Linked DNA regions of Ancylothrix sp. D3o. The protein of the gene in region 1 interacts with the protein of each later gene in a pairwise test. Links are inferred from orthologs where the notes say so. Each region holds a gene or a part of one and is shown on either strand. Other genes may lie near its edges. The genes, in order: def and NG798_RS18300.

The links.
Region 2: the proteins of def (region 1) and NG798_RS18300 interact in binary tests that used the Escherichia coli proteins (3 or more experiments, as listed by UniProt). The link is inferred for Ancylothrix sp. D3o from one-to-one orthologs.

Annotation. Positions count from the first base shown.
Region 1 is NZ_JAMXEX010000015.1:68,830-81,003, reverse strand. The notes cover bases 3,533-6,291. They hold def (peptide deformylase), read right to left. Parts: upstream 5,315-6,291; coding sequence 4,751-5,314; downstream 3,533-4,750. Other genes in these bases: NG798_RS20860 (sugar kinase), read right to left, coding at 5,403-6,260; NG798_RS20870 (heme-binding protein), read left to right, coding at 4,177-4,683; NG798_RS20875 (alpha/beta hydrolase), read right to left, coding at 3,533-4,028. Outside these bases: tpiA (triose-phosphate isomerase), read left to right, coding at 1-667; folP (dihydropteroate synthase), read left to right, coding at 678-1,535; NG798_RS20885 (SPFH domain-containing protein), read right to left, coding at 1,578-2,441; NG798_RS20880 (orange carotenoid protein N-terminal domain-containing protein), read left to right, coding at 2,869-3,399; more of NG798_RS20875, read right to left, coding at 3,477-3,532; rsmI (16S rRNA (cytidine(1402)-2'-O)-methyltransferase), read left to right, coding at 6,428-7,276; NG798_RS20850 (hypothetical protein), read left to right, coding at 7,295-7,972; NG798_RS20845 (phosphoglucomutase/phosphomannomutase family protein), read left to right, coding at 8,134-9,570; NG798_RS20840 (LapA family protein), read left to right, coding at 9,644-9,859; NG798_RS20835 (hypothetical protein), read right to left, coding at 10,110-11,102; NG798_RS20830 (SPOR domain-containing protein), read right to left, coding at 11,230-12,174. UniProt on the Escherichia coli protein: Removes the formyl group from the N-terminal Met of newly synthesized proteins. Requires at least a dipeptide for an efficient rate of reaction. N-terminal L-methionine is a prerequisite for activity but the enzyme has broad specificity at other positions.
Region 2 is NZ_JAMXEX010000011.1:130,023-142,432, reverse strand. Bases 1-2,995 are described here. They hold NG798_RS18300 (aspartate-semialdehyde dehydrogenase), read right to left. Parts: upstream 2,023-2,995; coding sequence 979-2,022; downstream 1-978. Other genes in these bases: tig (trigger factor), read left to right, coding at 2,587-2,995; dapA (4-hydroxy-tetrahydrodipicolinate synthase), read right to left, coding at 22-906. Outside these bases: more of tig, read left to right, coding at 2,996-3,963; ATP-dependent Clp endopeptidase proteolytic subunit ClpP, read left to right, coding at 4,223-4,891; ATP-dependent protease ATP-binding subunit ClpX, read left to right, coding at 4,923-6,263; NG798_RS18280 (site-specific DNA-methyltransferase), read left to right, coding at 6,616-9,120; NG798_RS18275 (AAA family ATPase), read left to right, coding at 9,117-10,265; NG798_RS18270 (DUF4276 family protein), read left to right, coding at 10,262-10,873; NG798_RS18265 (BPTD_3080 family restriction endonuclease), read left to right, coding at 10,983-12,410.

The DNA.
Region 1 (12,174 bases):
GTCGTTTTTGCAAGGGTTTCTACCCCAAATCAACGATACCCCAGAGAATAGGGAAATCGTGCTCTGCGCTCCTTTTACCGACCTTAGCACTCTCAGTGGGAGTATGCACGGTTCTCGTATTATGCTGGGTGCCCAAAACGTCCACTGGGAAGATGCAGGGGCTTTCACTGGGGAAATTTCTGGCCCTATGTTGCTAGAAATTGGGGTGCGTTATGTTGTAATTGGACATAGCGAACGCCGGCAATATTTTGGCGAAACTGACGAAACTGTAAATAAGCGCCTCAAAGCTGCTCAAAAACACGGCCTAACTCCTATTTTGTGCGTTGGCGAAACCAAACAACAACGCGATAATGGTGAAACCGAAGCGCATATTTTCAGTCAGTTAGAAAAAGACCTCGTAGAGGTAAATCAGCAAAATCTTGTCATCGCTTATGAGCCAATTTGGGCTATTGGTACCGGCGAAACTTGTGAGTCAAAAGAAGCTAATCGTGTAATAGGTTTAATTCGCAGTAAACTTAGCAATTCTAACGTTTCCATTCAATACGGTGGATCGGTTAAACCTGATAACATTGATGAAATCATGGCTCAGCCAGAAATTGATGGTGTCTTGGTGGGCGGTGCGAGTTTAGAACCGGCCAGTTTTGGGCGAATTGTTAATTATAAATAGGTGACGAGTTATGGGTGAGACAGAGGACACAAAAAAATTACGAGTTCGCAACAAGATGTTTAATTGGGGCGAACAAACTTATATTATGGGTGTCCTCAATGTCACGCCTGACAGTTTTAGTGATGGAGGTGATTTTAATTCTTTAGAAACAGCATTGACTCAAGCAGAAGAACTTATAAATAGCGGTGCGGATATTCTCGATATTGGTGGACAATCAACTCGTCCGGGTTCGGAAGAAGTTTCTCTGGTTGAAGAATTGAATCGCGTTTTGCCGGTGATTAAAGCGATACGCAATAGCGGTTTTGATGTGCCGATTTCTGTGGATACAACACGCTCAGAAGTTGCTAAGGCTGCGATAGAGAGTGGTGCGGATATTGTTAATGATATTTCGGGGGCAACTTTTGATGAGAAAATGTTGTCAACTGTTGCGGCGTTGGGGGTTCCGATTATTTTAATGCACATCCGGGGAACGCCACAAACAATGCAGAAATTAACCGATTATCAAGATTTAATCGGGGAAATTTACGAGTTTTTAGCGCAAAGAATAGGGGCGGCTTTTGATGCCGGTGTTCCTCGTTCTCATATTATTTTAGATCCGGGGATTGGCTTTGCTAAAAATTACAGCCAAAATATAGAGTTAATTCGCCGGCTTGGCGATTTTGCTGGGTTGGGTTGTCCAATTTTGGCCGGCCCTTCTCGGAAAAGTTTTATCGGTCATATTTTAAATAAACCGAACCCGAAAGATCGCGTTTGGGGTACTGCTGCTGCTTGTAGTGCTGCGGTTTGTTTTGGTGCGGATATTGTGCGAGTACATGATGTGCAGCAAATGCGGGATGTGGTGCGGGTTGCTGATGCAATATTTCGCTGATTGGTAACTGCTGATCGGCGAGTTTTTGCGAAGAATAAATGATTAGCTGGAACTGCCATTTGGGTTGGGTTGGTTTGGTGAGTTGATATTGGGCGGTGCCGGGGGAGGTGGGGTTTGTCCCCCATCCATACCGCCATTTTGTAGCAGTTCTCCAAAGGTTTTTCCCATCGGTTCAGGACTCATATAAACTATTTTTGTATTCGGACTTTCGCTTAATCTTTCACTTGCATCCACATATCTTTGGGCTACCAAATATTGCAAAACTTCCCGACTACTGGGATGAGTTCGCAGTGCATCAGCGAGTTTTTTCATCGCTTCTACGGTTCCTTCTGCTTCTAAAATTGCTGCTCGTTTTCGACTTTCGGCGGCTTTTTCCATTTCCAATGCTTCTAAAACCATTGGTGCCGGTTTAATATCTTTTACTTCAACTCTCATCACCTTTACTCCCCAGCGTTCGGTTTCGTCATCGAGTTTTTTTAAGAGTTGTTTATTAATATCTTCTCGTGAAGAAAAAGTGGTTTCTAATTCCATTACGCCAATTTGTGAGCGCATGGTAGTAACAACTAAATTAATTAAAGCTTCTTCAATGTTTTCGACTTTATAATAAGCCAGTTGTAATTCAATAACTCGCCAATAAACTACGGCATCGACTGTCAAAGAAACATTGTCTTTAGTAATGGCTTGATGGGGAAGAATATCTAATACTCGTTCGCTGAGAGTATCTTCTAAAACTACGCGGTCAATGAGGGGATTAACGAAATTAAGACCGGCATTAAGTTTTGTGTGAAATTTGCCCAATCGTTCTACAAGTGCTTGGTTTTCTTCGCTAACTATTTTGACAGATCGCACGCCTAAACCAAAGGCTATACCAATAATCGGGACAAGAATTGCAACAATTGTTTCCATACTGAAACCTCTTATAGTCGGCGCAAGTTACTTAAAGTGTAGCAACCAAGCTTATTTTATGCCAAAGCTGTAGACTGAGAGCCGGCTTTAAGAATTTTAGATTTTAGGGGTTAACCCTTCAAAAAATAAAATTAACCCCGTTATTGAGAAAATTCAAGGGGCTTTTACCGGCTTGACGAAAGGGGGAAAATAATTAAAAAGATAGGAAATATTTCATTTTTTATGTTTGAGGAGAGTTGGCTCTTAAGCCGGAAGAGTTAATATCAAATTAAAACTCCTCCTTATCTATCTTGAGAAATATGCACCATCGATAGAGGTTTGGAAAAATAAAAGTTAAATCTGTCTTATGGAAGATTCAAGCATTAAGAAATAACCATTAAATGAAGAAAGTATAAAATACAACCAAAGCAAATTACGGAGTTAATTTATGCAGGGATCTCACAGCCCCAGAGCGTCTCATGTTTTGAGCAGCGATTCTCAAGAATTCGTTAAAAATTTTCAAGCTCTCAACACCGATGATAAACTGGCTTTGCTTTATTATATCTATGAACAAATGGGAGATTCTATCACCCCCGCTGCACCCCAGGCAGCGCAGCCAGAAATCGCCCCAATTTTGCTAGGAGATTTTTACGAACTGTCCGACGATGAGCAATTAAACGTCATGCGAGCCATTGTCAACCGCGAACCTACAGAATATTCTCGTGCTTATGGAGCGCTGAGTGCAAATAATCAATTAGTGGTGTGGTATGCTTGGGCGCAAGGTATGGGCGATACCGTTGTAGATATTCCAGATAATTATCAAGCATCCGAAGGAATTAATAACATTTTGCAGCAAATTGAAGGAATGGAATTTCAAGATCAAATTTCAATTTTCCGGCAAATTGCTGAAGGCATGGGTTATACAGAAGTTATCCAAAAAACAACCCTTGCCGAAACTGGCGTAACCCCAAGTTTATAACTCCTCATAAAAAAAGTCCCCACAGGGGACTTTTAACTAGAGGTTGATAACACTACCAGACGAGCCATAAAACTTTCTTAGGGAGTGCTTAAATCAGGCAAATTAATTTTTGAAATAACCATCACCAAAGCACTCGCATCAAGCGTAACAGTTTCCATTGGTAAAGCTCGTAAAACAGTGGGAACACTGACTTGGTTTGCCATTTCCGCAGCCAGCAAAACGGCACCTTGTAGTTGTTCTAAACTTGTTCCAGGTAAGGCAATTTTAACCGCTTGTTCAATTCGCTCACCAGAGGGAGAGTTAAACAATTCTTGCAGCTTTTTATCGGCTTCTTCTCGGTTAACTTCCAAACGTTCTGATAAAGCTCTCTTCACATCCGGTGTCAACATATAGGCAAAAGGTTTAAGGCTTTCAGAAACTTCGCCACTTTCCGCATAACGTTCGATATCTTCCACCGGCACTTGATGTTGAAATGGCCCTAACTTCACAATTAAAGTATCTGCTGCAAAAGCCGGCATTCCAGCCCCAAAAATACCTCCTCCCGCAACCATTCCCAGCAATAGCGTTTTCATCAGCCATGACTGCGTTTTTTTTGGAAATTTGCCAGTCAACCAGCTAAGCGTTTTCATAGATTTTAAATTCTCGCTTTTGTGATTCATAAGTGATTTTATCGAATTTAGCACCGGCCTGTTTGTTCCTTAAGTATGGTATTAAATAATAACTAAGGCGTAATTTCAGTAATTCCGTCTTCCCTACTCACCTCTACCCCATAACATTATGCCGGCCGGTTTACCGATTGGATTTCCGCCACCTACAGAAGATGGCATCATTGAATTAAAGTTTTACCCTGAATATCGCGCTGTCACCTATACACACACCGGCCAGCCGCAATATGCAACAAGAGCCGCTTTTGACCCCCTCTACCAACATATTAGCAGCAATCAAATTGCCATGACCACGCCGGTAGAAGCCCGTTATTTAGAACAAAAGACAGCCGTTGAAGTTTCCTTTCTTTATCCAAATTCAAACATTAACCCTCAAACAATTGACCCCAATGTAAAAGTTACAGACTATCCAGCCATGACTGTAATTAGTGCCGGAATTCAAGGCGCTTACAGTTGGGAAAACTATCAAAGCACTCTGCAAGAATTGCAAAATTGGCTGCATCAACACCCCGAATATAACATAGTAGGCCCACCGCGACGGCTACTTTATAACTCTCCCATGACACCCGAACCAATGAAGCGCAGCGAGGTACAAATTCCTGTAGAGTTGATGCAATAAAAACCAAGCCCCCGAAATCCCAACTTGATAAAAGATTGGGTTTTTCAACCCAACCCTTTATCAAATTTTAAGAAATAATTTTAACATCGCGGTGAGAAAAACCACGCTTGCGTAATTCTTCAGTTAAAGCAAGCTGATTTTCCACACGATCCACAAACAAAACACCATTCAAGTGATCCATTTCATGCTGAATAGCGCGAGATAATAAACCACTAGCTTTCAAAGTTTGAGGCCGGCCTAATTCATCTTTATAAGAAACCTCAATTACGTCGGGACGAAGCACATCCATATAAACCCCAGGAACACTCAAACAGCCTTCCTGATAAGAACACAACTCCTTGCTGATTTGTTTAATCGCCGGATTAATCAAAATCAGAGGCCGGTTTGCCGCATTTTCTGGATCGCAGTCTATAACAATTAATTGTTTGTGAATACCCACTTGCGGCGCCGCCAAACCAATACCGTCAGCGCTATACATCGTTTGTAGCATTTCTCGAACCAACTGCCTAATTTCCGCATCTACCTTAGCGATGCGCTTGGCATTCATCCGCAACACCCGATCCCCGATCTGATGAATTTCCAAGGGGGGATTCTCTAACTTTTTCTTCTCAACCAATACGTCAGCACTCATGGGTTATTGTTTTTCGCGTTTGACCTTTACTTCTATTGTGACATTTTGTTAACGCCGGCGCTACTACCTTTAGCTTGTTTATCAAATTTTACTCATCCATCCACCGGCGTGTCCCAAAAAACTGACAAGAATAGGCTGCAATTTTTGCCGCCGACTCCAGCGCCTCGATAAAACCTTCCTGCAAAATATAATAGCAAAAAGCACCATGAAAAATATCACCCGCCCCAAGAGTATCAACCACAGCATTAATAGACGGTACACACACCTCACCTTTCCCCTTTGCTGTGTGATACAAAATTGATTTTTCACCCCGCGTCACAGCAATATTCAAAATACCAACCCCCGCCAAATAAGCAAACACATCTTTCACATTTTTGCATCCAGGCGGATAAAAATTTTCCGAACAAACGGCATAATTTACCAAAGGCAAAAGCTTCTCCAAACCAGGTTTCCAACTACCCCCATCAAGCACAACCGGCAAATTTTTATTTTTAGCAAAGCCAGCAATTTTTTCGCCTACCTCTAATTGATGACCATCCACCAAAACTATATCAATATTATTTAAAATCTCAGCCTCAATACTTAACCCATTCACTTGAGATTTCGTAGCATTAATTGAAATAACAGCCCTTTCCCCCGTAGATTGAGTTACAATAATAGAAGAAACCGGCGGACTTTCCAATCGTTGCGAATCTAAATCAATCAACTCCACACCACAAGACTTTAAATCAGCCAAAATCAATTGAGTAATAGGATGTTTCCCCACCCCACCTAACAAAATAGATTCATTTCCCAAAAAAGAAAAAGTAACCGCCGCATTAGTAGCCGGCCCCCCAGCCGCCACCGTTGAATCAAGCGCCACCACCTTCTGATTTGCTGATAAAAAATCCGCCGTTAAATAAACAAAATCCAAAGTAACCAACCCTGCAAAAATCCCTCGCTTCATCCCTCTATCCTCATCCTTTAAATTTACCTAATATTTTCGCCCCCTTTTTCTTCCTAACCCTCCTTAAAACAAAAAACCTATCTGCGTTCATCTGCGTTCATCTGCGGTTTAAAAATCCCATAAATTTGTGCTATAATGTAATAACCCAAACCATAAAAAAATGATAAATGACCCAAAACCCCTTAAAACCTAACACACTTTATATTGTAGGAACACCCATAGGAAACTTAGAAGACATGACGTTTCGCGCCGTCCGAATTTTACAAAACGTCGATTTAATAGCAGCCGAAGACACCAGACACACCGGCAAACTTTTACAACACTTTCAAATTACCACACCCCAAATCAGCTATCACGAACACAACCGCCACGAACGCATACCAGAACTATTAGAAATTCTCCAACGCGACAAAACAATAGCCTTAGTTACAGATGCAGGAATGCCGGCAATTTCCGATCCAGGTTATGAACTTGTGAAAGCTTGTATAGAAGCCGAACTAAATGTTATTCCAATTCCCGGTTCTACCGCAGCAATTACCGCTTTGTGCGTTTCAGGATTGCCCGCAGACCGATTTATTTTTGAAGGATTCTTACCAACAAAAACCAAAGACCGGCAAGCACGACTTCAAGTTTTAAAAACAGAACCCCGGACTATAATTTTATACGAAGCACCCCACCGATTACAACAAACCCTACAAGACTTAACCACAGTTTTAGAACCAGAACGCCCAATTGTTTTAGCCAGAGAACTAACAAAAATGTTTGAGGAATTTTGGCGCGGAACTATTGCCGAAGCCATAGCCTATTATCAAACAGAAACAAACCCAAAAGGCGAATACACCGTAGTGATTTCTGGAAGGGAAGAAGAAGAAACAATAATATCAGAAGATACTATAAAATCCGAATTAGAAACCTTGCTTAATCAAGGAATGTCGCGTTCACAAGCAAGCAAATATTTATCGGAACAAATCAACTTACCCAAACGACAAATTTATCAAATTGCATTAAGCCTTTAAATCACCCAAAAAAAAACCATGAAAAAGCTACTACCTTTAATCGTAACTCTAATTACCCTCACCGGCTGCAACCAAGCCACCACCCAAACACCACCCCCACCGCCACCAGAAAGCATCCTCAGTCAAACAACCCCCAAACCACCCAACAGTCCCCCCAACCCGCCAACCCTGCAAAACAACCCTATAACCCCAAAAAGCATAGGCGCAGCCAAACTTGGAATGACGCTAAAAGAACTCAAAACCTATTTGGGATCTATGGCTAAATTTCAAACAAAATCGCCCTACATCGTAGACTTTGACGCCATAGAAGTTAGCCAAGGCGGAAAAATACAATATTATATTTTATACCCAGCCGGCCAACCCCTCAAAGACAACGACACCATCACGCTTTTATTAACAGAAAATCCAGGCTACAAAACAGAAAAAAACATTAGCGCAGGAACCCTAATTAAAGAAGCCGAAAAAGTTTATGGAAAACCAAAATTATCCTATAACATAGACAACGAAGGCCGAGAAATAGTTAACTTTGCCAACCAACCAAAAAACCTAATGTTTCTCCTGGGAAATGCCAACAACGGAACCCTAGCCGGCGTTTATCCAAAAGTAGGCGGAGACTATCACGAAACCAATAAATATAACTCCCAAGCCACAATTCGCGCCATCATGGTAACGTGTCGCCAACAAGAATGTAAATAACCGGCAGCAATAAATTATACCAAACCAGTCAGCGCAAACACACCTGACTGGACAGCCAAACCGATAGTCCCAAAAAACTTTTTTCCAAACATTTCAAAACCAACGCCCTCAAATTACAACCATCAGGTAGTATTAAAACAAAACAAAGGGAGTGGCAACAGATGAGTGCAGTCAACACAGGAAAAATTGTCTTTGGAACCGACGGCTGGCGCGGGCTCATCGCCAACGATTTTACTTTTGCTAACGTATGCAAAGTAACACGCGCCATCGCCAGCTACTTAGAAACCGCCTACACAAAAGACCGGCCCGTATTAGTCAGCTATGACACCCGTTTTTTAGCCGACCAATTTGCCCGTACCGCCGCCGAAGTTTTAGCAGATAACGGCTGGAATGTCAAGATAGTAGACAGAGATTGCCCGACGCCGGTGATCGCCTACAACGCCAAACACCTCAACTCCGCCGGCGCCCTGATGTTCACAGCTTCCCACAACCCAGCGCCCTACTGTGGCATCAAATATATACCCGATTATGCCGGCCCAGCCACCAAAGAAATCACCGACGCCATCGTGGGTAAGATAGAAACCTCCTCCGACGCCCCACCAACCGGCAAAAACTCCAGCAAAATCAGCAGCTTCGACCCCAAACCCGACTATCTAAAATTTCTCTATACGATCATTGACGTAGAACGCATCCGCAGCGCCCAGCTTAAAGTCAAATATGATGCCCTTTACTCCACCTCACGCGGCTATCTTGACACAGTATTAGAGCATTGTGGCTGCGAAACAGAAAGCTTTAACACCCACCGCGATGTGCTTTTTGGCGGCGGAATGCCAGAACCAAAAGGCGAGCAATTGGTAGGATTAGTTGAAGCCGTGAAAAAAGATGCAGCCGACTTAGGATTAGCCACCGACGGCGACAGTGACCGGTTTGGCGTAGTCGATGAATTGGGTAATGTTTTAACCCCCAATACAATTTTGCTATTACTTGCCCGCCACCTCGTCAAAAACAAAGGCAAAAACGGTGCAATTGTCCGTACTGTTGCCACAACTCACCTGTTAGATAATCTCGCCGCCACCTACGGATTACCTCTTTATGAAACCGCCGTTGGTTTTAAATATGTCGGCGAAAAAATGCGCGAAACAGCCGTTTTAATTGGTGGTGAAGAATCAGGCGGTTTAAGTGTGATTGGGCATATTCCAGAAAAAGATGGAATTTTAGCCGATATGCTAGTAGCAGAAGCAATTGCCTATGAAGGAAAACCGCTTTCTCAATTAGTAGAAGAAGCGATCAGCGAAGCCGGTGGGCCTTTATATAACAAACGCCTGGATCTGCATTTAGAAGATGCCCACAAAGCAGCCGTCCTCGACTCCTTTACCAAAAATCCGCCTAAAGAAATTGCCGGAATTGGTGTTAAAGAATTAGGCCGCAAAGATGGCATTAAACTTTATTTAGAAGAGGGAAGCTGGGTATTATTGCGTCCGTCGGGAACTGAACCGCTAATGCGTGTTTATATGGAAACCAACTCGCCGGAAAAAGAAGCAAAAGTGGCTGAATATATGCAGCGCGTCATTAATGAGCTTGCACCGGCTGCTGTTTAAATTTTGTCATCATTTTTAGAAACTGGGTTTTTTTAAGAAACCCGGTTTCTATAAACACCTACAACCTGATTTTATGAAACCGATTTTTCCGCTGATAACTTCTGTTATTGTGGCCCTTTGGCTGGTGGGGGTTGCCATCCTCTCCGTCCAAAATGCCACAGGAGTTTCTTTAAAATTCTTAAGCTGGCAATCGATCCAGATGCCGGTGGGGGTAGTTTTAGCCTTCAGTGCCGGTGCCGGTTTGCTCGCTGGAGCCTTTGCCCAACTGCTTTTAAACCAGTCAGAATAAAACTTGATACCCTATCCGGTTTAAAAAATAAATACAGACGTTCCGCGCCTTACGTCTCTACATCTGCATTTATCTGTAGTGGGGCAGGCATCCTGCCTGCCTATAGGATGCGGTTAAAAAAAAACCCTTCCACACAAAAAGATCCCATCAAAATCGGCTCGATCAATTACCATATTTCGCTAAAATTGTCAAGTACAAATTCCCAAAAAAAATCCCCAAAGATGGGGAAATAAATTAAACCAAAAAACAACTAAAGAGAATAAACCTGGCCATCTATCAAAAGCCTAGTAATGCCTTTGGCATAAAGATAAGAGCTAGTTTTTTGAAGCATCCGGCCATCGGGAACTTTAATCACCCGCTGACTGCGGTTAGAAAAGCGGCGAGCAACGCGATGGTTATCAAAAACCGGCAAAGTTTTTTGCAGCACTTCAGCCGGCGGAATTTGACCGAGATCGCCAAAATCGCGTAAAGGCCGAACAATCAACTCGGCGGCCCGGTCTACCACTAAATAACAAGTTTTTGGCAGAGAAGCTTCGGCCAGAGGTAAAACGCGGACTTGGCCGGTGGCGCGAAACCGGCCCGCAGGAGAGGGCAAATCATAATCATCCTCATCCTCATCCTCATCGTTGAAATCATCCTCATCCTCATCGCCGTCCTCGTCAAGACCGGCCTCATCCTCATCTAAATCAGAGAAATCTTCCGAGTTGAGCAAGTCAGAAGCCAGCATTTCATTAAGTACACTGCCTTCCTCTGCTTGTGAGGAATTTTGAGCAAAGCTATCCCCCTTGCCTATTTCCGAGGGTTGGAAATAGGACGGATCGAGCAATTCTAGTTGAGTTCCCACCAAACCTGTCGCTACGATTGAGTCCGCATCATCGCCATCATCAGAAACTCTGGCTTTAACGGGCAATGAAACGCCTTGTGCGGGCGTTGTCACAGAAGAACGCCGCCGTACTTTCGAGGCGCTTAGAGTGGGCAGCGGTTCCGGTTCTAGTTCAGGGAGTGCCGGTGAAGCAACCTCCGCAGAACCCTCTTCCTGGTTGTGGCCCGAAAAACGAGCATCCCGTTTTTGCTGAACCAAAACAGCATAATCTTTTTCCGAAAAACTGGTTTTGAGGATACGGCTGATCGTTGAATTGCTCACGCCGTATCGGGAAGCCAGCGTTACGGTTGTTTCACCAGGCTGCCGGTAGAGGTCAATAATCTCGCGTTTGTCAGAGTCAGATAATTTTCTGGGAGTCATGCCACGCTCGCCACGCAGGAAAAACAAAAACAGAGTGGAAACATTTGCCAGGGGGATAGACACTTTAAAGTCCGGGCCAGTTAAGGCCAGGACAAATCATTTCTATTTTATGCTTTTTAGATTGGCCTTACCCTCGTTTGCGCCTTGTTTGGCGAGATCGGGTTGAGATATCGTACTCTAAAACGGCTCCGATCCCAAACAAAACACCCATGAATACAAAAAACACCTCCAAAAGACTGCCGCTTTGGTAGTCGCCTTGAAAGCGGGTTTCGGCATATTTAAACCACATATCGGCGATGTACAAGGAAAAAGCCGCTGCCGCAATCATCCGCCAAGAATTAGAGAACCGGCCACCCCAAAAGGCTAAAAGCAAGGCTGTGGCAATAATCAACAAAAATACATCGCCGACAATGTAGAACAAGTTAACGGGGTAGGCATAGGGTTCGAGGAACTTGTCAATCCCCAATACCCAGCCTGGGGCTGTAATTTCTTCTTCTGCGGCTGGTTGTGCATTTTGGGCAGCTTTGGCGGTTGTCGGTTGCTTAGTTGTGGCCGGTTTAACTGTTGGGGCTTTGGCGGGAGTTTTAGCTTGTTGGGCCGGTTTTGCTTTGTCTTGCAGAGTCGAAACGACTGCCGTTGCAGGTTTGGCAGCCGGTTCTTGAGCCGGAGTAGCCACCCAAACGGCCAAAGCAATGCCACCGGCAGCGATACCCACCAAAACAGCCCACTGCCATAACTCCAGATTCAAACGCCTGGAAATCACCGCTAAAATCATTCCCCAAGCCAGCAACAAATAGCTGATGATGTAGAACACATCACCCAAGGAGACATCGGGATCAAGACCCCACACCAACTCCCAGCAACCAAAAAGCAAGTTTCCAACAAAATAGGACAAAACGCCCAAACCAATACCCAGCCAGACATTGCGTCCGCTAACGATTTGGGGGCTGCGCCAGTTTCTTAAACACAAAAGTCCTGCTGCTAAAAGGGCGCCGCACTCAAAAATATAGGTACCGATAACGTACCACAAAGGTTTTTCACCGCTGGCGTCGGGAACGCTAAACAGTAAAAA
Region 2 (12,410 bases), on another replicon or contig:
ACAAAAAACCAAACCACAACATTAAAGCAGGGAAAGTTCTTTGAGCACCTCTTTAAGTTTTTCTTCCACCGATGCCGGTGCCTCGCAGAGGGGCAAACGCGGCTTACCTACGTCCCAACCTTGAAGCTTTAGGGCTGCTTTGACGGGGATAGGATTTGTGGTTAAAAACAAATCTTTAAACAAGGGAAACAGTTGCAGGTGAATTTTGAGGGCTTCTTGGGGTTTGCCGGTGCAAAACGCTTCTATCATCTGCTGTATCTGGAGACCGACTAAGTGAGATGCCACACTCACTACGCCACACCCACCTACCGAAAGCAAGGGTAACGTTAACGAGTCGTCTCCTGAATATATCCCAAATTCTGGCGGTGTCAACTGTCTGACTTGACTGGCTTGATCCAGGTTGCCGGTGGCTTCTTTAATTGCCACGATATTGCTAATTTCCGCTAATTTGGCTACTGTCTCCGGTAGAAGATTTTGGCCGGTTCTGCCGGGAATGTTATAAAGCATCAGCGGAAACTCTGGCACAGCCTCAGCAATTGCCTTGAAGTGCCCGTAAAGTCCTTCCTGCGGAGGTTTGTTGTAATAAGGTACAACTTGCAGTGAACCATCTAATCCTATCTTAGCAGCTTTTTGGGTGGCTTCAATGGCTTCTTTTGTACTATTACTGCCGGTGCCAGCAATAACTTTTGCTTTATCTGCCACTGCCTTTTTAACTACCCTAAATAGTTCATGTTCTTCTTCCCAGCTAAGGGTAGGAGATTCGCCGGTGGTGCCGCACACAACAATTCCATCTGAACCGTTTGCTGCTAAATGTGTCGCTAGTTTTTCTGCGACTTCGTAATTAACGCTTCCGTCTGCTTTAAACGGCGTAATCATTGCCGTCAAAACTCGTCCAAAATCTCTCATCGGTGAAAAAGTGATTGGTGATTAGTGAGTGATCAAAAGGGTTTTTTTTACCCCGGCCATTTTGCCCCCTTTTTACACAGTGGTTAAAGCCGGTGCTACCAAATTTTGCTGGGCGAGTAATTCTGCTATTTGGATGGCATTTAAAGCAGCGCCTTTGCGAATTTGATCCCCCGATAACCACAAGTCTAAGCCGCAGGGGTGAGAGATATCTTGACGGATGCGCCCCACCAATACCTCATCTTTACCTGTGGCATCCTTGGGCATGGGGAAATAATTTGCTTGCCAATCTTCGACTAATTTAACCCCTGGTGAGTTGGCTAAAATTTCTCTGGCTTTTTCGGGGCTAAACGGTTGCTCAAATTCTAAGTTAAGGGCTTCTGAATGGGCCCGCAACACCGGCACTCGTACACAGGTTGCTGTCACCCGTATTTGCTGATCTCCAAAAATTTTCCGAGTCTCGTTAACCATTTTCATTTCTTCTTCGCAGTACCCTTGCTCATTTAAGGCTGAGTTATGCGGAAATAAATTAAAGGCTAAGGGGTAGGGAAAAATTTCCGTTTTGGGAGTTTCACCGGCAAGAATAGCCTTTGCTTGTTCTTTCATTTCTTCCATTGCCCGTGCCCCCGCCCCACTGGCAGACTGGTAGGTAGCAGCGACAATGCGTTTCACCGGCTGGACTTGGTGTAGAGGCCACACGGCCACTGACATTAAAATCGTTGTACAGTTTGGGTTTGCAATAATGCCTTTGTGGTTTTTGGCTGCATCCGGGTTGACTTCTGGCACCACCAACGGCACATCGGCATTCATCCGAAAAGCGCTGGAGTTATCAATCATTACAGCACCGGCTTTAACGATTGTAGAGGCCCAAGCCTTGGAAGTTGAACCCCCCGCCGAGGCTAAAACAATATCGATATTTTCAAAGGACTGTTCGGTTACTGCTTCTACGGTTAATTCTTGGCCTTTAAACTTCACCTTCTGACCCGCCGAACGTGGCGAGGCTAAAAGTTTCAGTTCAGCTAGGGGAAATTGTCGTTGGTCGAGGAGTTCCAGTAATTCGGCTCCGACGGCGCCGGTGGCTCCTAAAATTGCAACACGATAAGACTTCACTTGATTTATTTTCCTCCTCTGGGGATGAGATTGTGGGTGAGATTTCGTCAACCGAAATTTTTAATAAATCCTCTTAAAATAGTTAATTTAGCTTGAATTTTAAACTTTTTACCAAATTTTATCTTTAAAATGCCCTAGCTGGCAGCCCGGATTGAAGAAGGCCATTTTTAGGCTTTGGGTTAAAATAAAGCGTTGTTTTTTGATCAACGTTGTTAAGTAGCATATCACGACTGGGCCGGTTGAGTGGAGAGCCGCTGGAAAAAAGCAGATAACTGTGCCGGTGGTAGATAAGCAGCGCCATAAAGCCGTCCTGGGGAATAGCAGACAGGCAGGCCCGGAAGTTCCGCGAGTCTTTTTTGGCTTCATTTCAAATTTGCATTGAAATAGAATAGGATAGAGGTTTGATGGTTTGCGCTGCCCCGGTTCGGGCAAATGGGAAAACACTCGTTGCTGCCGTTGTGCTTAGTCACACCGGCCCTGGACAAATTCAATCGGCCCGACTCAAAAGCCGGTGAGCAACCAAAAACACCAATAACCAAAAATTGCACGGACAGTCTGAAAACAAACGTACCTATGAAAGTCACCCAGGAAAAGCTACCGGCCAGCCAAATTGGCCTAGAAATCGAAATTCCTTCCGAAACGACCAAACAAACCTACGAAAAGGTCTTCCAAAACCTCAGCCGCACAGCAAATATTCCTGGGTTTCGTAAAGGCAAAGTACCGCGTCAAATTTTGTTACAGCGACTAGGAACGGTACGAGTCAAAGCAGCAGCACTCGAAGAATTAATTCAAGATGGCTTAGAAAAAGCCCTTAAGCAAGAATCAATAGAAGCGCTAGGAAACTATCAGCTAATCACATCTTTTGAAGAATTAATCGAGCAATTTAAGCCAGGCGAACCGCTGACCTATAAAGCCTCGGTAGATGTAGAGCCAGAAGTAAAACTCAGCGGCTATAAAGAAATTAGCGTTAAAGCCGAAGAAGTTCAACCAGACGCCAGCCGCGTAGATAAATTTTTGGAAGAACGCCGGTCAGAACAAGCAACCTTAATTCCCGTAGAAGGAAGACCGGCCCAAAGAGGCGATGTGGCGGTGGTAGACTATGTTTTGCGGGTAGCCGGTGAAGACAAAGAAGTTGAAGGCGGCAAAGCAACCAACTATCAAATAGAACTGGTAGATGGCAAATTTATCCCCGGATTTATTGAAGGCGTTTTTGGCATGAATGTCGGCGAAACAAAAGAAGTAGCCGTGAAATTCCCCGATGAATATGGCCGCGAAGAGTTAGAAGGAAAAGAAACCGTTTTTACGATTACCCTCCACGAACTCAAAGAAAAAGACCTGCCCGAATTAAACGACGAATTCGCCCAAGACGTAAGCGAATTTCAAACCTTGGAAGAATTACGCAAATCGGTAGAAGAACGCTATCAAGCAGATGCCGAACAGCAGACAAAATCCAACAAAGAACAAGCCTTAATGGCAGAAATTCTTAACCACGTTGAAGTAGACATTCCCGAAAGTTTAATTAACCGGGAAGTAGACTTTATGATTCGCCAAGCAGCCATGCAGTTGCAGAGCTATGGTTTGGATGTCAATCAACTCTACAATGAGCAAAATATGCCGCAATTGCGGGAACGTTCGCGGCCCGAAGCCATTGAGCGAATTAAACAATCACTGGCATTGAAAGAAATCGCCAAATTAGAATCGCTGAGTGTAGAAGCGACAGAAGTTGACAAACGCATTGAAGAATTGATGCAAGAAATGCGAGGCCAACAACTGGATATGATCAAGCTCAGAGAGTTTGTATCGGCGGATATTGTGCGAGAAAAAGCCCTTAATTGGCTGACAGAAAACGCTAACGTGGAATTAGTCCCCGAAGGCACCCTCAAAAAAGCAGAAACCGCAGACGAAACCTCAGAAGAGGCTGAAACAGAGGCCGAAACCGAACAAGGTTAAGGGTGTTGGGGAGCGAAAGTGATAGGCTCATCCTAGCGTTCCCCCCCTTATCGCTCAAATGGTGAGAGAATTTACAGCGAACAAACCCTCAGACTTTTGGTGCGTGGGGCATAATAGTTAGAGAAACCCAAATAAACTTTTTCTCAAACGGGAATTAAAGGATAGGGCGGTTTCTCCCCCAAAAACCCCCTAAGCTGACCCGACACCGCAGAAGTCTCGACAACGCTATGCTAGATCGCAAGCTTTAAAACAAATCCCTATGCTTGTATCTCAAACCCAGAATCACTCAATCAGTAGTTTGAAAGACCTCGAAATCTCCGCCATTTCCGCCGGTGTTGTCCCAATGGTGGTAGAACAGTCGGGCGTCGGAGAAAGAGCATTTGATATTTACTCGCGGCTTCTGCGCGAGAGGATTGTATTTCTGGGGACGCCGGTTGATGATGCTGTGGCAGATTCAATCGTAGCCCAGTTACTATATCTCGAAGCAGAAGACCCGGAAAAAGATATCCAGCTTTACATCAACTCGCCTGGGGGTTCCGTAACTGCCGGCATGGCAATTTATGACACCATGCAGCAAGTACGCCCGGATATTGCCACCATTTGTTTTGGCTTAGCCGCCAGTATGGGTGCGTTTCTGCTGTCGGGAGGTGCAAAAGGTAAAAGGATGTCCTTGCCTTCTTCCCGAATTATGATTCACCAACCCCTCGGCGGTGCCCAAGGTCAAGCGGTGGATATCGAAATCCAAGCAAAAGAAATTCTTTATCATAAGCGTAAGCTGAATGAACTTCTGGCTCAACACACCGGCCAGCCCCTAGAGAGAATCGAATTTGATACAGAACGCGATTTCTTTATGTCGGCGGCTGAGGCAAAAGACTATGGCCTCATTGACCAGGTAATCTCTAAACTCAGCCTTTCCACCGCCGGTTAGGCAGCCCTAGCACAGTAATTGAGAGGCAGATATGGCTAAGTACGACTCCCATTTAAAATGTTCCTTTTGTGGCAAGTCTCAGGAGCAAGTCCGCAAGTTGATTGCCGGCCCGGGAGTCTACATTTGCGATGAGTGCGTAGACCTGTGTAACGAAATACTAGACGAGGAGTTGTTTGATTCGGCAGCCGGTGCGCCACAGCCGGCCCAGCGTCAAGAACAAACTAAGCGCCGCGCTCGCTCCTCGGCTAATATTTCTATGACACAAATTCCCAAGCCCCGCGAAATTAAAAAACATCTTGATGATCATGTTATTGGCCAAGATGAGGCCAAAAAGGTGCTTTCTGTAGCGGTTTATAACCATTACAAACGCCTGGCTTATGCTCAATCAAAAACCAATGGTAAAGCCGGCCCGGATGATACTGTTGAGTTACAAAAATCTAATATTTTGCTGATTGGGCCGACCGGCTGCGGCAAAACTCTCCTCGCTCAAACTTTAGCCGAAATTTTGGATGTGCCGTTTGCGGTTGCAGACGCGACTACCCTCACAGAGGCCGGTTATGTAGGCGAAGATGTCGAAAATATCTTGTTGCGTTTGTTGCAAGTCGCGGATCTCGATGTGGAAGAAGCCCAACGCGGCATTATTTACATCGATGAAATTGACAAAATTGCCCGCAAAAGCGAAAACCCTTCGATCACCCGCGATGTTTCTGGCGAAGGCGTCCAGCAAGCTTTGCTGAAAATGCTGGAAGGTACCATCGCTAACGTACCTCCCCAAGGCGGACGCAAACACCCCTATCAAGATTGCATTCAAATTGATACCAGCAATATTCTCTTTGTTTGTGGTGGGGCGTTTGTTGGTTTGGAAAAAGTGGTGGAACAGCGGATGGGTAAAAAGTCGATGGGTTTTGTTCAACCTGGAGAAAGCCAACCACGCGAAAAACGCAATGCCGATGTGATTAAGCATCTGGAGCCGGATGATTTGGTAAAATTTGGGATGATTCCTGAGTTTATTGGCCGGGTGCCAATGGTGGCGGTGGTGGAACCGCTGGATGAGGAAGCTTTGATGGCGATTTTGACTCAGCCGCGTAATGCTTTGGTTAAGCAGTATCAAAAACTGCTGAAAATGGATAATGTGCAGCTTGATTTTAAACAGGATGCGGTGCGAGCGATTGCTCAGGAAGCTTACCGGCGGAAAACAGGGGCGCGTGCTCTGCGGGGGATTGTGGAAGAGCTTATGCTGGATGTGATGTATGAGTTGCCTTCGCGTAAGGATGTGAAAAACTGCACGATTACGCGGGAAATGGTGGAAAAACGGTCTACGGCTGAGTTGATTGTGCATCCTTCTTCTTTGCCTAAGCCTGAGTCGGCTTAGGTTAGAACGTCATCGGTTAATGCCGGTTAATGACACTGATTAATGCCACCGGTTAAAGAGTGGCTACACGATTAATTAAAACCCCCTCCGGGGGTTCAAGAATTCTATTTAATGGTAAACACAATTCCCACCAATAACCTGTTCGCGTAGCGGCGGGTAGCGCAACCCCCGATAGGGGGTTTTCTTTTGTGTAGACACTCTTCAACCGGTGGTTAAAGAGGTTTTAACGGGGGGCTTTGAAATTATCTACCGGCCCTAATTTCGCCTCTTGAAGAATTGTTACAGCGCCAAGCAAGGGCAGACTAAAAGATTACACAATAGGTTTAAGCTACCGCTATTTCAAGAAAAATTTATGCCAAAACAAAAGAAGTCTGAACAAAAACCTATTGAACAATATCAACATACAAATAAGGAAAGAGTTAATAATCCGCCGGTGGGTTTGGTGACTCCACAAACTGATCCTGATGGGGAAAATAAACGTTATGAATATGACCCCCATCTTGACCCGCAGTTGAACTGGGCCGGTAAGGCAGAACATACAAGTTTTGAGGTTCCTACTGTTTCTTTGCACGTTCACGAACGGATAGATCCTCGGACGATTGTTGATGCGGTTCGTAAGCGAAATACAACTGGGCCGGTGCAGTTATCTTTGTTTGATATTCCCGAAGAAAATCCGCCTATTAGACAAGCAATTGAGTTTTATAAACATAAGCATAATTGGACTAATCGTTTGGTTGCCGGTGATTCTTTGTTGGTGATGAATTCGCTTTTGGAAAAGGAGGGAATGGGGGGACAAGTTCAGATGATTTATATTGACCCTCCCTATGGTATTAAATACGGGTCAAATTTTCAACCTTTTGTTAATAAGCGTGATGTGAAAGATGGCAAGGATGAGGATTTAACCCAAGAACCGGAGATGATTAAGGCGTTTCGGGATACTTGGGAGTTGGGTATTCATTCGTATTTGTCTTATTTGCGTGACCGGCTTTTGTTGGCTAGGGAGTTACTTTCTGAAACCGGCAGTGTTTTTGTTCAAATTTCTGATGATAATGTGCATCTTGTTAGAAATTTGATGGATGAGGTTTTTGGGTCTGCGAATTTTCAACGAATTATTGCTATTCAAAAAAGGTCTCCGCAGCCTGATAAATTTCTTTCTGGTATAACGGATTATTTAGTCTGGTATTCCAAATCAATATCCAAAGCTAAATATAACCAAATATTCATTTTTAACGGAGAGGATTTGAATGACGAATCATTTGTAACAAGTGATTTAACTTCTTCGCATGAATATCACAAAACACCTTATGAATTTCAAGGAAAAACTTTTATCCCAATAAATAGATATTGGTCAACCAGTGTAGATGGTTTGAAAAACTTAGAAAAAGCTGGAAGATTAGTTGTTTCGGGCAATACGCTGCGATATAAAAGATTAAAAAAAGATTGGTCATGCAGTCTTATAGGAAATATTTGGACGGATGTTGTTTTTTCGTCATTTGGCGAAGACAAATTATATGCTGTTCAAACTTCTACTAAAGTTGTGTCCCGATGTGTATTAATGACGACAGATCCGGGTGATTTAGTATTAGATATAACCTGTGGATCTGGGACGACGGCGTATGTAGCGGAACAGTGGGGGCGCCGGTGGATAACTTGCGATACATCAAGGGTAGCAATTACCCTAGCAAAACAAAGATTAATGACAGCAACCTTTGATTATTATCAACTAGCAAACCCTCAAGAAGGAATAGACACCGGCCTGAAATATAAAACCGTTCCTCATATTACCTTAAAATCAATTGCTAATAATCCCGAAATCAAAGAAGGGATGACAAAACAGCAAATAGAAAAAGCGATTCAAAAATACGCAGATCAAGAAATACTTTATGACCGGCCATTGGTAGACACATCAAAAATCCGAGTCACCGGCCCTTTTACAATGGAAGCTGTGCCGGCGCCGGTGGTAATGCCGGTGAGTGAAATTGAGCCAGAATTAGAAACAGAAAAACCGGAAATAACGGCAGACAATTCGATTTCTCGGAGTGGAGAAAGCCTAAGACAAAGTGAATGGCGGGATGAACTGCTAAAAACAGGAATTCGCGGGAAAAGTGGGCAAGCAATTTTGTTTTCGCGGGTAGAAACTTTTGTAGGAAATTGGCTTCATGCGGATGCAGAAACAAAACCGAATGATGAACAAGAACAGCCTTTAAGGGCAGTAATTTCTTTTGGGCCGGTGCACGCACCCCTCGACCAAAGACAAGTAGAATTAGCCCTAGAAGAAGCACAGAATTTAGTGCCAAAACCGAAACTGGTAATTTTTGCAGCATTTCAATTTGACCCGGAAGCAGCAAAAGATATTGATGAAACAAAGTGGCAAGGAGTAACTTTGCTGAAAGTACAAATGAATGCCGATTTGTTGACAGAAGACTTGAAGAAAAAACGGGCAACAAATGAAAGTTTCTGGTTAATGGGACAGCCGGATGTAATTGTGAGGAAAATTGCCAAAGGTGAGAATGCTGGAAAGTGGGAGGTAGAGGTGCAGGGGTTTGATTATTACAATACAAGAACCGGCCTGATAGAGTCTGGAAATGCGGAGAAAATAGCGATGTGGATGTTGGATAGTGATTATGATGGCCGGAGTATTTTGCCCTCACAGGTTTTCTTTCCAATGGCGGGAGAAAAGGAGGGATGGTTTAAGTTGGCGAAAAGTTTAAAAGCGGAGATTGATGAGGATTTAATTGAGGCGTATCGGGGGACAATTTCGTTGCCATTTGAGGCGGGGGAATATCGACGAATTGCGGTTAAAATTGTAGATGATCGGGGGATTGAGTCGATAAAAATGACGCGGTTAGTAACATGATTATATCTCACATTGTATTAAAAAATTGGCGTAATTTTACATTTGTTGATGTGGACTTGCAGGAACGGGTTTTTTTAGTCGGGCCCAATGCTTGCGGAAAGTCTAATTTTTTGGATGCGTTCCGATTTTTGCGAGATTTAGCAAAACCAGGAGGCGGTTTACAAAAAGCAGTAATAGATCGAGGTGGGGTGTCAAAAATTCGCAGTCTTTATGCGCGCCGGCTTTCAGATGTGGAGATAGAGATTCATCTATCAGAGTCAGCTTTTAAAAAGCCGGTGTGGAAATATGCCATTGGAATTAAACAAAAAAAAGGGGGTAAAAATGATGCAATTATTGCCTATGAACGAGTGTGGAAAGGGGATGAGCAAATTGTAAACCGGCCTAATACTGAAGACAATAATGATGAATTAAGACTGACGCAGACTTATTTGGAACAAATTAACGCCAATGCTGAATTTAGAGAAATTTCTAAAGCTTTGGAAACCATCTTATACTTGCATTTAATTCCGCAATTGGTACGTCATCCAGAAGCTTATGGAATGGCCGGTATTTCCGAAGATCCCTTTGGCAGAACATTTTTAGAAAGGGTGGTAAAAACGCCAGAAAAAACACGCCGAAATCGCCTCAAAAAAATAGAGGAGGCTTTACAATTTGCAGTCCCCCAGATGAAAAATTTAAGTGATACAAAAGATGTTATGGGGATGCCACATTTAGAGGCAGTTTATGAACACTGGAGACCCAAAGCAGGAAAGCAAAGAGAGGATCAATTTTCTGACGGAACATTACGATTAATCGGGTTATTTTGGTCGTTGTTAGAAAGTGATTCTTTATTGTTATTAGAAGAACCAGAACTGTCATTAAATGCGGCGATTGTTGCTAAGTTGCCGGCGCTTATTCACCGAATGCAAAAGCAGAAAAAACGCCAAGTGATTTTGAGTACCCACAGTGGAGATTTACTTTCCGATGAAGGAATTGGAGGCGAAGAAGTTTTACTAATGACACCCACAGCAGAAGGAACAAAAGTACAATTAGCTTCCGATATTCAAGATATTAAACTCTTGCTAGAAGGAGGATTAAGTATTGCAGAAGCAGCCTTACCCAAGATAGCCCCCGGACAAGTTCACCAATTAAGTTTATTCCCATGAGCGATATTCCCATAAATTTAGCTGTGGAAGATGCTTTAAGCGAGGCTGTAGTGCGAGAAATGCTAAAGCAATCTCAACGGCCTTTTTCCATAGGAATTTGTTTAAATAAAGGAGGTTATGGCTATCTGAAAAAAATTATATCAGGCTTAAATCATGCAGCCAAAGGAAGCGCCTATTTAGTTTTAACAGACTTAGATAATGCTGAATGTCCCCAAGAAATAATTTCAACATGGCTAGAACAACCAAAACATCCCAACTTAATATTCAGAATTGCCGTCAGAGAAGTTGAAGCCTGGTTATTAGCACATCGAGAAACCTTTGCAAAATATGTAGGAATTTCCAAAGATTTAATACCAAGAAACGCCGATGAAATAGCCGATCCCAAACAAACACTAATCAACCTAGTCCGCAAATCAAAAAAGCGAGACTTAAAAGAAGCAATAGTGCCGGCGGACAACAGCACTGCTAAAATAGGAAAAGACTACAACGGTCAACTCATCCAATTTGTAAAAAACCATTGGCAAATAGAACTAGCCAAACAAAACTCCCCCAGCTTAGAAAAAGCAATGAAAGCCATCCTAAACTTTCAAATAACCTGGGAACAATAAACAAATTCCAACCATCCCATCTGCATTCATCTGCATTCATCTGCATTCATCCGCGTAGCGCTACGCGCGGCTACGCCTAACATCTGCGTTCATCTGCGGTTAAAAAACAATGACCTCTCAAAACACAATCAACCAACTAATAATCAACACCCCCTACGAAGAACCCAACAAATACTGGCACTACAACCGGCACACAAAACTCTTTAGCTGCGAAAACGGAAGAAGACCAGCCGGTTATATTATCGCCTCAGAAAACTCAAAAAACTCCGACGATCCCGGCATATTTGTAGAAATACCCCTAGTTAACCAAATACGTCCCCGCGTCAAAAAATGGCGCCAACAAAACCACCCCGGAGTCACCGGCATAACCAAACGCCTACTCGAACATTGGCACAACAAAAACGAACGAGAAAATCCCTTTTTCTTCTGCCAACTAGAAGCCATAGAAACCCTAATTTGGCTAACAGAAGCACCCGCCGCCGAAAAAGTAGGAATAGACATTCCCAACGACGGCGGAAACTTCAAAAGATTATGCTCAAAAATGGCCACCGGCTCAGGCAAAACAATCGTCATGGCCATGTTAATTGCATGGCAAATACTTAACAAAATCACTTATCCCCAAGATACAAGATTTGCCAAAGCTATATTTATTGTAGCCCCCGGATTAACAGTCAAAAATCGCCTGCAAGTCTTATTACCTTTTGGCGAAAACAACTACTATGAAAACTTTAATATTATCCCCATTAGCTTATTAGAAAAACTCCGTCAAGGCAAAGTTTTAATAACCAACTGGCATAGCCTCAATTGGGAAACCACAGAACAACTAGCCAAAAACAAAAGCGTCGATAAACGCGGTGCAAAAAGCAATGAAGCCTATGTGCGTGAAGTTTTGGGAGAAATTGCCAATCACAAAAATATTGTAGTCATCAACGATGAAGCACATCACGCCTGGCGAACAAACAGCAATTCCCCACTAAAAGGAGTCAGCAAAGAAGACATCGAAGAGGCGACAAAATGGATCGGAGGATTAGATAGAATTCATCAAGTTAGAAAAATTCTTACCTGCTTTGATTTTTCTGCAACTCCCTTTTCTCCCTCTGGCAAAAAAAGTTCAGAAGAAGCATTATTTAGCTGGATTGTAAGTGATTTTGGCCTCAATGATGCCATCGAATCAGGATTAGTAAAAACCCCCCGCGTCGTGATTAGAGATGATGCACAATTTGGCAAAGATTATAAATCTCGGCTTTATCATCTTTATGCAGATCCAGAAATCAAAGACGATGTAAACCGCAAAGCAAAACCTAATGAACCTTTGCCAGATTTGCTAAAAAATGCTTATTATTTATTAGGAAAAGATTGGTTAGAAACTGCAAAAGCTTGGCAAGAATCTGGTCACAAAGTGCCGCCGGTGATGATTTCCACAGCTAACCGCACAGAAACCGCAGCTAGGATTAAGTATTCTTTTGATCATCACAAAATTTTAATCGATGAACTTTGCATTCCCGAAAAAACTCTACATATCGATTCAAAAGTTTTA